Regions from separate parts of the Kosakonia sp. N21 genome, predicted to be linked through region 2. Evidence: predicted binding sites of a transcription regulator. Region 2 holds the regulator's gene; each other region holds the start of a gene.
The links. The regulator CRP, encoded in region 2, controls carbon source genes, mostly activating them, when cyclic AMP is high. The targets are predictions, from matches to a motif close to ATGTGANNNNNNTCACAT.

Region 1 (3,162 bases), on a different contig from region 2:
AGCCGCTGGTGCGCGGCAGTGCGCCATACAGCACTTTCATCAGCTCGGTGCGACCGGCCCCCATCAGCCCGGCCACCCCAAGAATTTCGCCTTTACGCAGGGTGAAGCTGACGTTTTCCACACCCGAGCCACACAAATTATCGACGGTGAGACGCACTTCACCCGGCGCTTTATCCAGACGCGGGTACTGATCTTCCAGCTTACGGCCGACCATCATTTCGATCAGCGTATCTTCGGTCAGCGTCGCAACTTCGCGCTCGGCAATAAATTGCCCGTCGCGGAAAACCGTCACGTCATCGCAAATCTCGAAGATCTCTTTCATTCGGTGGGAGATATAAACAATGCCGCGCCCTTGCGCTTTCAGTTCGCGGATCACGCGAAACAGCGATTCGGTTTCGGTGTCGGTCAGGGCATCGGTCGGTTCATCCATAATGATGACCTGCGATTCGTAGCTCATCACTTTGGCGATTTCGACCATTTGCTGATCGCCGATGGATAACTCGCCAACCAGGCGGTCGCTTTTAAAACGCAGATTCAGCTTCGCCAGCAGTTTGTCGGCGTCGGCAAACATCTTTTTCCAGTCGATTTTGCCAAAGCGGTTCACAAACTCACGGCCAAGGAAGATGTTCTCGGCAATGGTCAACTGCGGAATCAGGTTCAGTTCCTGGTGAATGATGCCAATGCCCGCTTCCTGGGATGATTTAGGACCAGTGAACGTGGTCTCTTTCCCCAGCCAAAGCAACGAACCCGCATCTCGCGTGTAGATACCGGTCAGCACTTTCATCATTGTGGATTTACCGGCGCCGTTTTCCCCGACCAGTGCCATCACGCGGCCGGGGTAAACATTCAGCGCCGCGCCGGAGAGGGCTTTTACGCCGGGGAATGCTTTATCGATTCCCTTGAGTTGCAATAACGCGTCCATGAGGGCCTCAGAATGTGACGCCAGCACAGAGAATGATATTCGCAAACGGGGAACACTCCCCGCTGCGAATAACCGCATGACTGTCCGCGGTGTGTTTTTTGAACTGCTCGTGCGTAACGTACTGCACGGCTATGGTATTTCCCTGGTGTTGTTGCAGTTGCTCAATATGGTTGAGCAACGTTTCGTGGAGCTGCGGATTATGTTGTTTAATTTCCGACGCTAAGATAGCGGCCTCAACCTGCATTTCCGTTGTCACCACTTCCAGCACTTGCATAAAGGAAGGAACGCCCTGTGTTAACGCCATATCCACACGTTGTGTGCTACGCGGCACCGGCAACCCGGCATCACACACCACCAGCGTATCAGTATGACCAAGACGAGAGATGACCGACGAAATGTCAGCGTTCAGTACACGACCTTTTTTCATATTTTATGCTCCACTAGCGAAACGTTTCGCTGAACGCAGTTTAGTACTAAGAATGCTCAGAAAACCATCCCGGCATTACAGAAGTGTGATCGATATCGAAACGTTTCGCTTGTGGGAATGATGAAAAAAACAGCTTTTCTTGCTTAAGCAAAATTTACAGCAATTAATAACAAAAACCCCTCATTGCGAGGGGCTTAATAAGAACTAAATTTCGACCTGGGTTCCCAGTTCTATCACCCTGTTAGGCGGGATCTCAAACTGATCGGGAGCGCGCAGCGCATTTCGCTGCAACACCAGGTAAAGTTTGCCGCGTAACCGCAGATACCACGGACGTTTGCCGACGATCAGCGATTCATGCGACATAAAGAAGGAGGTTTCCATCATGCGGCAATTCAGGCCTTCAAGCCCGCAACGGTGGAACACTTCCTCCACGTTCGGCGTTTCGCGCCAGCCATAGCTGGCCACAACACGCCAGAAGGTCGGCGAGAGCTGCTCTATCTGCACGCGACGAACGTTATGCACATAAGGCGCATCTTCAGTACGCAGCGTCAGCAGGATGACACGCTCATGCAGCACCTTGTTATGCTTCAGGTTATGCAGCATAGCGAACGGAATAACATTCAGCGCACGGGACATATACACCGCGGTGCCAGGCACGCGAACCGGCGGCGATTTTTCCAGCGATGCAATCATCGCTTCCAGAGAGTTGCCGTGTTCATGCATACGACGCAGCAAACGGAAACGTTCGCTCTTCCAGGTGGTCATCACCAGGAACATCACCAGACCCAGGCTTAACGGCAACCAACCGCCGGAAACAATCTTATCGAGGTTCGCCGAGAACAGCGGCACATCAATACACAGGAACAAGGTCAGGATCAGCGCAACAAATAGCTTATTCCAGTGCCAGTTATTACGCGCCACCGTGGTGGAAAGGATCGATGTCAGCACCATAGTCCCGGTTACGGCAATACCATACGCCGCCGCCAGGTTGCTGGAGTGCTCAAAGCTGACGATCACCAGCACCACCGCAAAGTAGAGCAGCCAGTTAATGAACGGGATATAGATCTGCCCGGACTCCATTTCCGAGGTATGGATAATGCGCATCGGGGCCAGATAGCCCAAACGCACGGCCTGACGGGTCAGCGAGAAAACACCTGAAATCACGGCTTGCGAGGCAATGACCGTCGCCAGGGTGGCGATGATCAGCATGGGAATAAGCGCCCATTCCGGTGCCAGTAAAAAGAACGGGTTTTTGATCGCTTCCGGCGTTTTCAGCAGCAATGCGCCCTGGCCAAAGTAGTTCAGCACCAGAGAGGGCAGCACCACAATAAACCATGCCACGCGAATCGGCAGTTTGCCAAAGTGCCCCATATCCGCATACAGCGCTTCAACCCCGGTAATGGAAAGCACCACCGCACCCAGCGCAACAAACGAGATCGCTTTGTACTGAACGAAGAAATTGACCGCCCATATGGGGTTCAGCGCCTGCAACACTTCCGGATTAGACAAAATCCCACGCGCGCCCAGCACCGCCAGAATCAAAAACCACGCCAGCATGATAGGTGCAAACAGCTTCCCCACAAGCCCGGTGCCGTGTTTTTGGATAGCAAACAGTAAGGTTAAGACGACGATAGAGAGCGGAACAATCCATGTGTCGAGCGATGGCGCGACAATTTCCAGCCCTTCAATAGCCGACATAACAGAGATAGCGGGGGTGATGACCACTTCACCATAGAAAAAGCTGCCGCCAATGAGCCCCATAATCACCAGCACGGAGGTCATTCTGGCGGACGTATTGCGCCCCGCGAGCGAC
Region 2 (3,162 bases):
CGGTTTCCAGCGCGTCGTGGGCGTTCTGCCGCAACAGGCCGCTTTGCCATTGCGGCCATAGCCAGACCATGCCGCCGAAGGCAATCAGGCAGCCGAGCAGGGTATCGATCAGTCTGGCGACGATAAACTCCTCGCCGTTGAGCGTCAGCAGTTGCAGGGTATACACGGCGGTAATGGTAAAGCCGACCATCGCCCAGCCGTAGTTCTTACGGATAATCAGATAGCTTATCAGGGTGATCAGCAGCATTGCCGCCAGCGTAAAACCAAGCGGTACGTGAAAGTGCAGGGCAATCCCGGCAATCATCAGCCCGGCGAGCGTGCCGGCCGCCCGGTGCACAATACGCACCCGTGTTGCGCCATAGCCGTTTTGCGTCACAAACATGATGGTCATCATGATCCAGTACGGCTTCGGCAAATGCAGCGCACTGCCCATCAGGCTGGCGATACTGAGCATCACGCTGATACGCGCGGCATTACGCAACGCCGCGGATTTCAATGATAAATAGCTTCTGAGCGCCGGAATAAGCGGCAGACGGCGCTGTTTTTCGGCCATCAAATCGCGCAGATAGAGTGGACGCTGGGTTCGCAGCACGCGGGCGATACGGCTAAAGTGCCAGGCGCAAAACTGTCCGACCGGGTTTTCCGGGTGCTGGCGGGCGATTTTTTCCAGCGCGCCAATTTGCTTGTCCATTGTGAAACGTGTCGGATAGCGGTGATAGAGGATGTCATCCGCCAGGACGCGCAGGCGGGCGGCGACGGTTTGCGCATTCCAGCGGATCACCTGTTCAGCATGGGTCTGTTCCACCAGTTTTTGCACCTCTTCCGGCTGGTGCAGGCTGACAGAAATATGTTCCTGTAAATCCAGCGCAACCTGGAAGACGCGCAGCAGGCGTTTGTAGTCATTGTGTTGATTGGCCGCCAGCATATGCAGTTGCTGATAGCAGGTACTGATCATATCCACCGCTTTTTGTTGGCGCGCAAGCAGCGGTGGCAAGGCTTTTTCCGGATCGGCATGCTGCGTCAGCAGGCTGTATTTGGCTTCGCAATAATCAGCCAGTTGCCGGTAGAGCAGGCTGAGCGATTCGCGCAGCGGTTGTTCCCGCCACATCCAGAACCAGAACCAGTTAAACGCGCCGTACCAGAGCGTACCCAGCGCATAAATCAGCAGCGGCTCCCACACTGGCATACTGCCCGCAAGGCTCAGCGTGAAGATCGCGGCTATCAACGACGCAGGCAGCAAGCGCCCGTGCAGTGCACTGATCTCGGCAGTCACGCCGAGCAGTAAGGTGAGGACGGTAAAAATCAGCGGCAGAGGCAGCGCTTCGGCCAGCAGAAGCTGCACGGCAAGACTGCATCCGGCGAACAACGAGCCGCCAATAATCAAACGTTTAAAGAAGCGCTTATGCGGGGTATCAAGACCGGCAATGTTGCAACAGGCAGGAACCAGAGAAAACAGCAGGCCTTGTTGGAGATGGCCGACGATTAACCCGATGGCCACGGGCAAACATAACACCAGCGTTTGTCGCAGTGCATAGTTGATTTCGGGGTGATAAATCAGCCTGCGCCACATGGGGAAACAAAAACGGCGCGCCGGATGACCAACGCGCCGTTTTGCGGATTAACGTGTTCCGTAAACCACGATGGTTTTACCGTGGGCGGAGATCAGGTTCTGATCTTCCAGCATTTTCAGAATACGGCCCACTGTTTCACGGGAACAACCGACGATCTGACCAATTTCCTGACGGGTAATTTTAATTTGCATGCCGTCCGGGTGGGTCATGGCATCCGGCTGTTTCGCCAGGTTCAACAGCGTTTGTGCGATACGGCCTGTTACGTCCAGGAATGCGAGGTTACCAACTTTCTCCGACGTTACCTGCAGGCGGCGCGCCATTTGCGAGGAGAGACGCATCAGAATGTCCGGGTTAACCTGGATCAACTGACGGAATTTTTTGTAGGAGATTTCGGCCACTTCACATGCGGTCTTAGCGCGTACCCATGCACTGCGCTCCTGACCTTCTTCGAACAGCCCCAGTTCACCGATAAAATCTCCCTGATTCAGGTAGGAGAGGATCATCTCTTTCCCTTCCTCATCCTTGATCAGCACTGCCACTGAGCCTTTAACGATGTAATACAGCGTTTCTGCTTTTTCACCCTGGTGAATCAGCGTGCTCTTCGACGGGTACTTATGAATGTGGCAATGAGACAAGAACCATTCGAGAGTCGGGTCTGTTTGCGGTTTGCCAAGCACCATGCGCGATTATCCTCTGTTATAAGCTGTCTCCAGACACAGGATGTGCACCCTGCTTCTGGGGTTGCAATCTATACACGCTATCATTCGACTTCGTGTCTTCGCTTCCAAAATCCCTGGAAGTGGACCGTCAGCGTCATCTGCGGTCTCTAATGTATGATGTCCTTTGCGTACATGCGTAATGTCAATGTATCTCTGTAGCATCCAGATTGTTTTAGCATAGCTTTTACCGCATGTCTCCTGGTGTCTCGCTTCAGCATGACGCAGGTCGCCTTCCGTTGCGACTTTTGTTATGTACGCGTAATCTGTAAAGAAAATTGCAACTCCGGAGTAAATTAAAATGCAGGCTCGTGTGAAATGGGTGGAAGGGTTAACGTTCCTCGGTGAGTCCGCATCGGGCCACCAAATCCTGATGGACGGCAACTCAGGCGACAAAGCGCCAAGCCCGATGGAAATGGTGCTGATGGCTGCAGGCGGATGCAGCGCGATCGACGTGGTTTCAATCCTGCAAAAAGGGCGTCATAACGTGACGAACTGCGAAGTGAAACTGACGTCGGAACGTCGTGAAGAAGCGCCGCGTCTGTTTACGCATATCAACCTGCACTTTATCGTCACCGGTAGCGATCTGAAAGACGCGGCGGTGTCTCGTGCTGTGGATCTGTCGGCGGAGAAGTACTGCTCTGTGGCATTGATGCTGGAAAAAGCGGTGAACATCACCCATTCCTACGAAGTCATCGAAGCCTGATGGACGATGCCCGGTAGCGTCAGGCGTACCGGGCATTATACGCCGACCGCTATTTGATCTTTTTCCCTTCCATCAGCCGTTGCACCAGCGGCGTCATAATCAGCTCCATCGCCAGCCCCATCTTACCGCCCGGCACTACCAGCGTGTCCATATGGGAAATAAACGAACC
Region 3 (3,162 bases), on a different contig from region 2:
GTACCGAACCACCACACAACACCCACAAACCACATAACAATGTTATTACTATTAACACTTTGATGAATGGTAATAGCAAAATCATGTTCATTTTCCTTATGCATGTGTTAAGTACAGTGAAATGCCCTATATCAACGGTAAAATTCAGTACAACAGGTAGAGCGAGAGTAAGGGAAAGTCGTAGCTTAGCGCGTCTTCATGACACTTATGATTTGTGTATCACCCATACTAATCATTAGCAGAGCAATAATCACAATTAATCATAGCAAAGCGGGGAAAAACACTGAAAGTTTTTACCTATTGTTAAGATAGGTTTTGTCTATCGTGAAAGTCAACCCGGCAAGCGACGTGCCGCCGGGTATAAACCTCTCAGAGTTTGATCAGATCCGGCCACAAACGCAGCGTAGTTCGGGTAATTTGCAGCAACTTTTCACAACTTGCGCCTTCGCGCGCGCTAATTGACATGCCCTGCAATATACAACCCAGAAACTGCGCCAGCGCCTGCGGATCCGCGTCTGCGGGGATTTCCCCACGTTGCTGGCGTTGCGTCAGGAACGTGAGCAGCGTTTCTTCCTGCTGCGCGTGCCGCGATTTGATGGTCTTCGCAATCGCCTGTGAAGAGGCCGCCAGCGTTGCGGAGGTGTTGATCATAAAACAGCCGGCTGGCGTATCCGTACTGGTGAAACATTTCGCCACGGCGGTGAAATAGTCCAGTAGCGCCTGCTCAATAGGTTTTTCCTCGCAGTGCAACGGAGCCTCGTGTTGCGTGGCGAAACGCGCGATATAACGGTCCAGTACCGCGCGGAACAACCCTTCTTTATTGGTGAACTCTGCATAAAGCGTCGGTGCTTTCGCGCCGGTCGCTTCTACGAGATCGGATAATGATGTGGCTTCGTAGCCATGCTGCCAGAACAGCGTCATGGCTTTGTCGAGCGCCGCTTCCCTGTCGAACACTTTCGGTCGGCCACGGCTTTTTTTGCTGCAACTGGTGATCTCAGTCGTCATAGTGCCGCTTACCTTTGTTGGTTTGCTGAGCAGTCATTATAAAAACATTCTGTCAGCCTGACCAGCGGCAAAACAGCACAAATTAATAAATCCTATGGTTATGAATTTTAAGCAATTAATATTTTAACTAACGATCGTTACAAAAAGATGTTGACGCGTGACGTAGATCACAACTACCATTTATCTATCGATCGTTAACTTATTCGTTGGCGACATCCATCATCTGCATACAGGTAAACAATCATGACAAACGTAAAAGCACTTTTCGCCGCCGCGGTACTCAGTTCACTCTCTTTTGCCAGCATGGCTGCGGTTGAAGTTCAGTCCGCACCGGCGGGTCAGCAGGAAGTTGCCACTGTTGGCGTTACTGCCAGCACGAATCTCTCTTCTGTTGAAGATAAACTGGCGCAGAAAGCTGAACAGATGGGTGCGAAATCCTTCCGCATCACTTCTGTGACCGGTTCCGATAACCTGCATGGTACTGCGGTTCTCTACAAATAAGGTCGCCCCTCACAGCCCTTATGCCACTGCCATAAAAAAGGCCCTGCACATGCAGGGCCTTTTTGCGTATCAGGTCAGGTTACAGCATCTGTACCGACGGGTCGGCCTGGCGGGTAACATCAACAGGCATGCCGGAGCGAATTTCCATTGCGTGGGTCATCACTTGCGCATCGCTGCGCGCATCATCCTGGAATGCCTGCATCGCTGCATTCAGCACAATTGGCAGCGTTTTCGGATCGTCATCAATGGATTTTGATAACGGTTGATGGACTTCCACCAGCCGTCTGCCGTCAGGCTCAACCGAGACTTTAATTGGGGTATTGATAATGTTCACTGGCGTGCCCGGAGAGACCGCCGCGTAGAGGGCGGAAATATCGCCATCGCGCAGGCGGATGCAACCGGAGCTGACCCGCATCCCGATACCGAAATCGGCATTGGTGCCATGCAGCAGATACACGCCGCCGAAGGCTGCCAGGCGAATGGCGTGATGCCCCATCGGGTTATCCGGCCCGGCAGGAACCACGGCAGGAAGATCGATGCCTTGCGCTTTATAGCGCGCCCGAATATTGGCGGTTGGCGTCCATGTGGGGTTCGCACGTTTATCCGAGACGGTTGTTACCATCGTGGGGGTCAGCGTATCGCCGCCCAGTTGACCAATACCGATCGGGTAGACAATGACTTCATTTTTACCGGGCGGATAGTAATACAGACGCAGTTCGGCCAGGTTAATCACAATTCCTTTACGTGGCGCGTCCGGCAGCAGGGTTTGCAGCGGGATCGTCAGTACGCTGCCCGCGCGTGGTACATAGGGATCCACGCCGGGGTTGGCCTGCAGCAGCGCCAGAAAACCGACGTTGTACTGCTTTGCGATGGCTTCCAGTGAGCCGCCATCGTTTTGCACTACGTGAAAACGGTTCTCGCCAACGACGCGGCTCCCGGCAGGCGGCAATGGCCAGCTATTTGCCCGTGCGGGCAGAGAAAGGGCGACCGTCGCAGCAACGGCGAAGAGCGTTACCCAGTGAGCAAAACGGGAATTTTTGATCATGACCATAATCCATGTAAATCATAAGGTTATTGTTATGTAGAAAACTAATGGGATTATGGTGCGCCAGCGTGTCGGGAAGTCCTGGCGTAGTGCAAAATATTTGTAAATGTTGCGTTTTAAACACAAACCGGGCCTGATGGCCCGGTTGCGTAATGATTGTCAGGCAACGGCGTTTTCGGCTAACTGCTGCATAAAGTTACGCACCCAGTTCATGCGGGTTTTGCGTTCACCCAGATCCTGCATGAATTTCAGCCGCGTTGGGCCATCAAGGCGGAAGTGTTGCGGCTGCTTCTGCAATAAACCAATCAGCCAGGTCGGGTTGACGTGATTTTTTTCGTTGAACTCAATCACACCGCCTTTTTCGTTACCCTCCAGCTTACGGATGCCAAGCTTCTGCGCCTGCTGGCGCAGCAGGGCGATGTCCAGCAATGTCCGCGCTGCATCCGGCAGCAGGCCAAAGCGGTCAATCAGCTCGACTTTGATCTCTTCCAGCGCATTGTCGTCTTTTGCACTGGCAATACGTTTATAGAAGGACAAACGTGTGTTCACATCCGGGATAAAGTCATCCGGCAGCAGCGAAGGCATGCGCAATTCCACCTCCGTTTGCTGGT
Region 4 (3,162 bases), on a different contig from region 2:
CTGCGCGGATCGCTCGGGTTGCAACTTATCAACGACGCTTTTAAATGTTGCAGGATAGCAAATCGATTGTAGCATCCCGTCAGATCGTCAATGGTGGCTTTTCTCTCCAACTGCTGCTCCGCCTTTTTACGCTCGGTGATATCCAGCCCGATACTGAGGATGGAATGATCGGGCAGCAGGATGTTTGACCACAGCACGGTCAGCACCTGTCCGTCACGACGTACAGGATGCCACTCGTGCATGTCTACAGCCGGGGAAGTATTAACCGAAGCGCGAACTTGCTGGCGCACCAGTGGATCAGGGAAAAACAATGCTAATGGATCGGGCTGCTGGTTGAGTTGTTCCAGGCTCCAGCCGAAGAGACGCTCACATTCACCATTCCATAAAATACAACGGTTATTTTTATCAAAGGAATTCATTAATACCGGGGCGCGATCAAATAACACTTTATATTGAGCAATAACATGCTGCATCTCTTTCGCAGCGCGATCCCGTGAAATAATCTCCACGAGGAAACCCTTCAGTTTTTCGACTAAAATAATCACGACGCTTTTCATCACGGATAATGATAAAGCTGGCTGAGGAAATGCCATAAAGAAATAACCGCTAAGACCAGAATCCTGCATGTGCAATTTACACAGAATGCCACTCTTTAATTTATTGCCAATAGTAATATTCGCAGGAAATAATAATGTACCAACATGGCGTCGCCAACAAATAACGCGCCAGGCACGCGGGTTTCGCCGTAACTGTGACTGCTGCAGCAACGTTTTCGCATCCTGCAATGTGCACGCTATCTCACCCACGCTGGTGAGCTGCAGCTCCCCCTCTTGCTCGACCAGCACCCATGAAAGGTTTGCGCCCAAAGCCGCATTGATACCCCGAAGGATCTCTTCCAGCGAACGTTTCCCGGTCAGCCACGGCATCAGTTTCGCCAGCAGCGCCAGCGCCGCGGTCCCATCTCCCAAAGGTGCGGCGGAAATCTCTGTTTTCATGTTTTATCATTCGCAGGTTATTAAGCACCAGACCGCCGGGAATGATTGAATCAGGAAGAAAAAGTAACACCCACGAATTAGCCCAGGCAGCAGGCGAAAAACAACACTGAACGACGTAACGAAATCGTGCCAGTACAGAATATATCGCTTAAAATCAAATCCCCTGAATAATCACTCACAGGTAAATAATACTGTCCAGAAAAGCATAATAGATGTTTTGTGAACTGTAAATATTGTAGCAATTAGTCTGCTAAATATTCACGGCAGGGTATGAATAAATTTAAGTTAAATCACTTTCCGCCCCGATTAAATATATCCGTAAGACAATAACGGTATAACGCAGGCCAACAAATCGACGAAAAAAGAGACAAAAAGGCCTGTTTTCACGCTGGCGAATAAACAACCAAGTGTGATATAGTTCACACATTCCTGAAATGGAAAACACTGTTTCACTTTGTTGTGCTACTCCGCGGACGCCTGCGTCATCTCTGCCACTCGCGCATAACGCCAGTCCGCCCGGTATTTGATTCTTCTGAGGATGGTTTCATGGCAACCTTTACCACCAGCGTCGTGTTGTTGCGCTGGCAGATATTGAGCGCAGTTTTGATGTTTATGGCCAGCACGCTGAACATTCGCTTTCGCAGAGCAGACTATATTGGTCTTGCGGTGATCAGCAGCGGTCTGGGTTTAGCCGCAGCATGCTGGTTTGCCACCGGCCTGCTTGGCATTACGGTTGTAGACTTTTCCAACATCTGGCACAACCTGGTTGTGGTGATGGAGGAAATCTCCCGCAAAGCACCGCCAGAGTGGCCGATGGTCATTACCTGATGAAAAAAAGCGCCAACAGGCGCTTTTTTTTTCATCCCAAACAGCCTGTTAGCATACCTTCGCCACACCACAAGCGCACACATAACCGCCTATTTCCCCAGCTTTGACAACATTTCCGGTCGCATAAATTTTTGAATAATCAGCATAAAGAGCACTGATGGCACCAGCAGGATCAACGCCGTAATGGATGAGACCTGGTAATTGCCGGACATACTGGCGGTATAGAGCAGGATCGGCAGCGTGGTAATGTCCGGCGCGCCAACAAAGAAGGTGGCGGTAAACTCATCCAGCGACTCGAGAAAAACAAAGATACTGGCGGCAATCAGCCCGGGCGCGGCCTGCGGCAGAACGATATGGAAAAAGGTGTACACCGGCCCCGCGCCAAGATTGCGCGATGCGCGCGCCAGCAGCGGATCGACGGATGAAAACGCCGCCACGCTGATCCAGATGGAGTACATCAAACCATGCACACTGTGCACCAGCACCACACCGGCCACGGTGCCATTTAAGCCCCACTGATAAAACAGACGCGCCACATTCATATACACCGTCAGGTTCGGGAATGCCTGCGGGATCAGAAACAGCAGCATAAAGAAGGCGCGCAACGGCATGGATCGCTGCGCCAGCGCATACCCCGCCGGTACCGAAATGACCAGGCAGACGATCACCGCCAGCACCGCAATCAGTACGCTTATCGACAACGATCCGGAAACATCGCTATAAGGGCTAAAGACCTGGCCCCAGTACTTCAGCCCCCATTGCCCCGGTAACGCATGGGGAAAGAACCAGCTCTCCGCCACCGTCCAGATCAACAGGTTAAGCAGCGGGCCAAACAGCGCCAGTACCAGAAACGTCAGCAGCAGCGTTTGCAGAATAAAGCTGCCGCGAATTTTATGCCGGATAGTGCTCATCACCGGGCTCCTTTGGTTTGCAGGCTGTGGCGTAAATAGAACCAGGACAACAGGGCGCAAATCAGGTATGAAATTACCCCCATCGCGTTGGCAACCGGGTAGTCACCATAAGAGTTAACGCGAAACGCCATATCGACGGTCATCATCGTTGGCGTACCGGTGCCGATCATCAACGGCACCGAGAGCACCGACATCATGGTCACCGTGGAGAGCACCGTCGCCACGCCAATCGTTGGCATCACCTGCGGCAAAATAATGTCGAAGAGAATGCGCAGCCGCGACGCGCCAAGATTTTTCGCCGCCAGAATGTGCGACGGATCCACCGCCGACATCGCTCCGCAAATCAATAGCGTTGAGAACGCCATCTGTTTCCAGACAAAGGTAATGATGATCCCGCTCCAGCCCAACAGCGAGGTGGTATCCATGGG

Region 1: rbsD (D-ribose pyranase) is a predicted target of CRP. The motif match lies at 1,433-1,450, and genes of this name have one in related genera.
Region 3: bhsA (multiple stress resistance protein BhsA) is a predicted target of CRP. The motif match lies at 1,161-1,178, and genes of this name have one in related genera.
Region 4: ACQ3G7_RS07555 (YjcB family protein) is a predicted target of CRP. The motif match lies at 1,403-1,420, and genes of this name have one in related genera.

The regions. Positions count from the first base shown of each region.
Region 1 is NZ_JBOBHR010000010.1:6,745-9,906, forward strand. Features, by position in the region: gene rbsA (ribose ABC transporter ATP-binding protein RbsA) at 1-922, opposite strand, end outside; gene rbsD (D-ribose pyranase) at 930-1,349, opposite strand; gene kup (low affinity potassium transporter Kup) at 1,554-3,162, opposite strand, start outside.
Region 2 is NZ_JBOBHR010000008.1:222,034-225,195, forward strand. Features, by position in the region: gene ACQ3G7_RS19350 (YccS/YhfK family putative transporter) at 1-1,570, opposite strand, end outside; gene crp (cAMP-activated global transcriptional regulator CRP) at 1,619-2,251, opposite strand; gene ACQ3G7_RS19360 (OsmC family protein) at 2,589-2,993, shown strand; gene ACQ3G7_RS19365 (phosphoribulokinase) at 3,043-3,162, opposite strand, start outside.
Region 3 is NZ_JBOBHR010000013.1:17,213-20,374, reverse strand. Features, by position in the region: gene ACQ3G7_RS22745 (TetR/AcrR family transcriptional regulator) at 370-1,005, opposite strand; gene bhsA (multiple stress resistance protein BhsA) at 1,249-1,506, shown strand; gene ldtC (L,D-transpeptidase LdtC) at 1,586-2,551, opposite strand; gene mfd (transcription-repair coupling factor) at 2,711-3,162, opposite strand, start outside.
Region 4 is NZ_JBOBHR010000003.1:91,483-94,644, reverse strand. Features, by position in the region: gene ACQ3G7_RS07560 (GGDEF domain-containing protein) at 1-995, opposite strand, end outside; gene ACQ3G7_RS07555 (YjcB family protein) at 1,542-1,823, shown strand; gene ACQ3G7_RS07550 (ABC transporter permease) at 1,913-2,734, opposite strand; gene ACQ3G7_RS07545 (ABC transporter permease) at 2,734-3,162, opposite strand, start outside.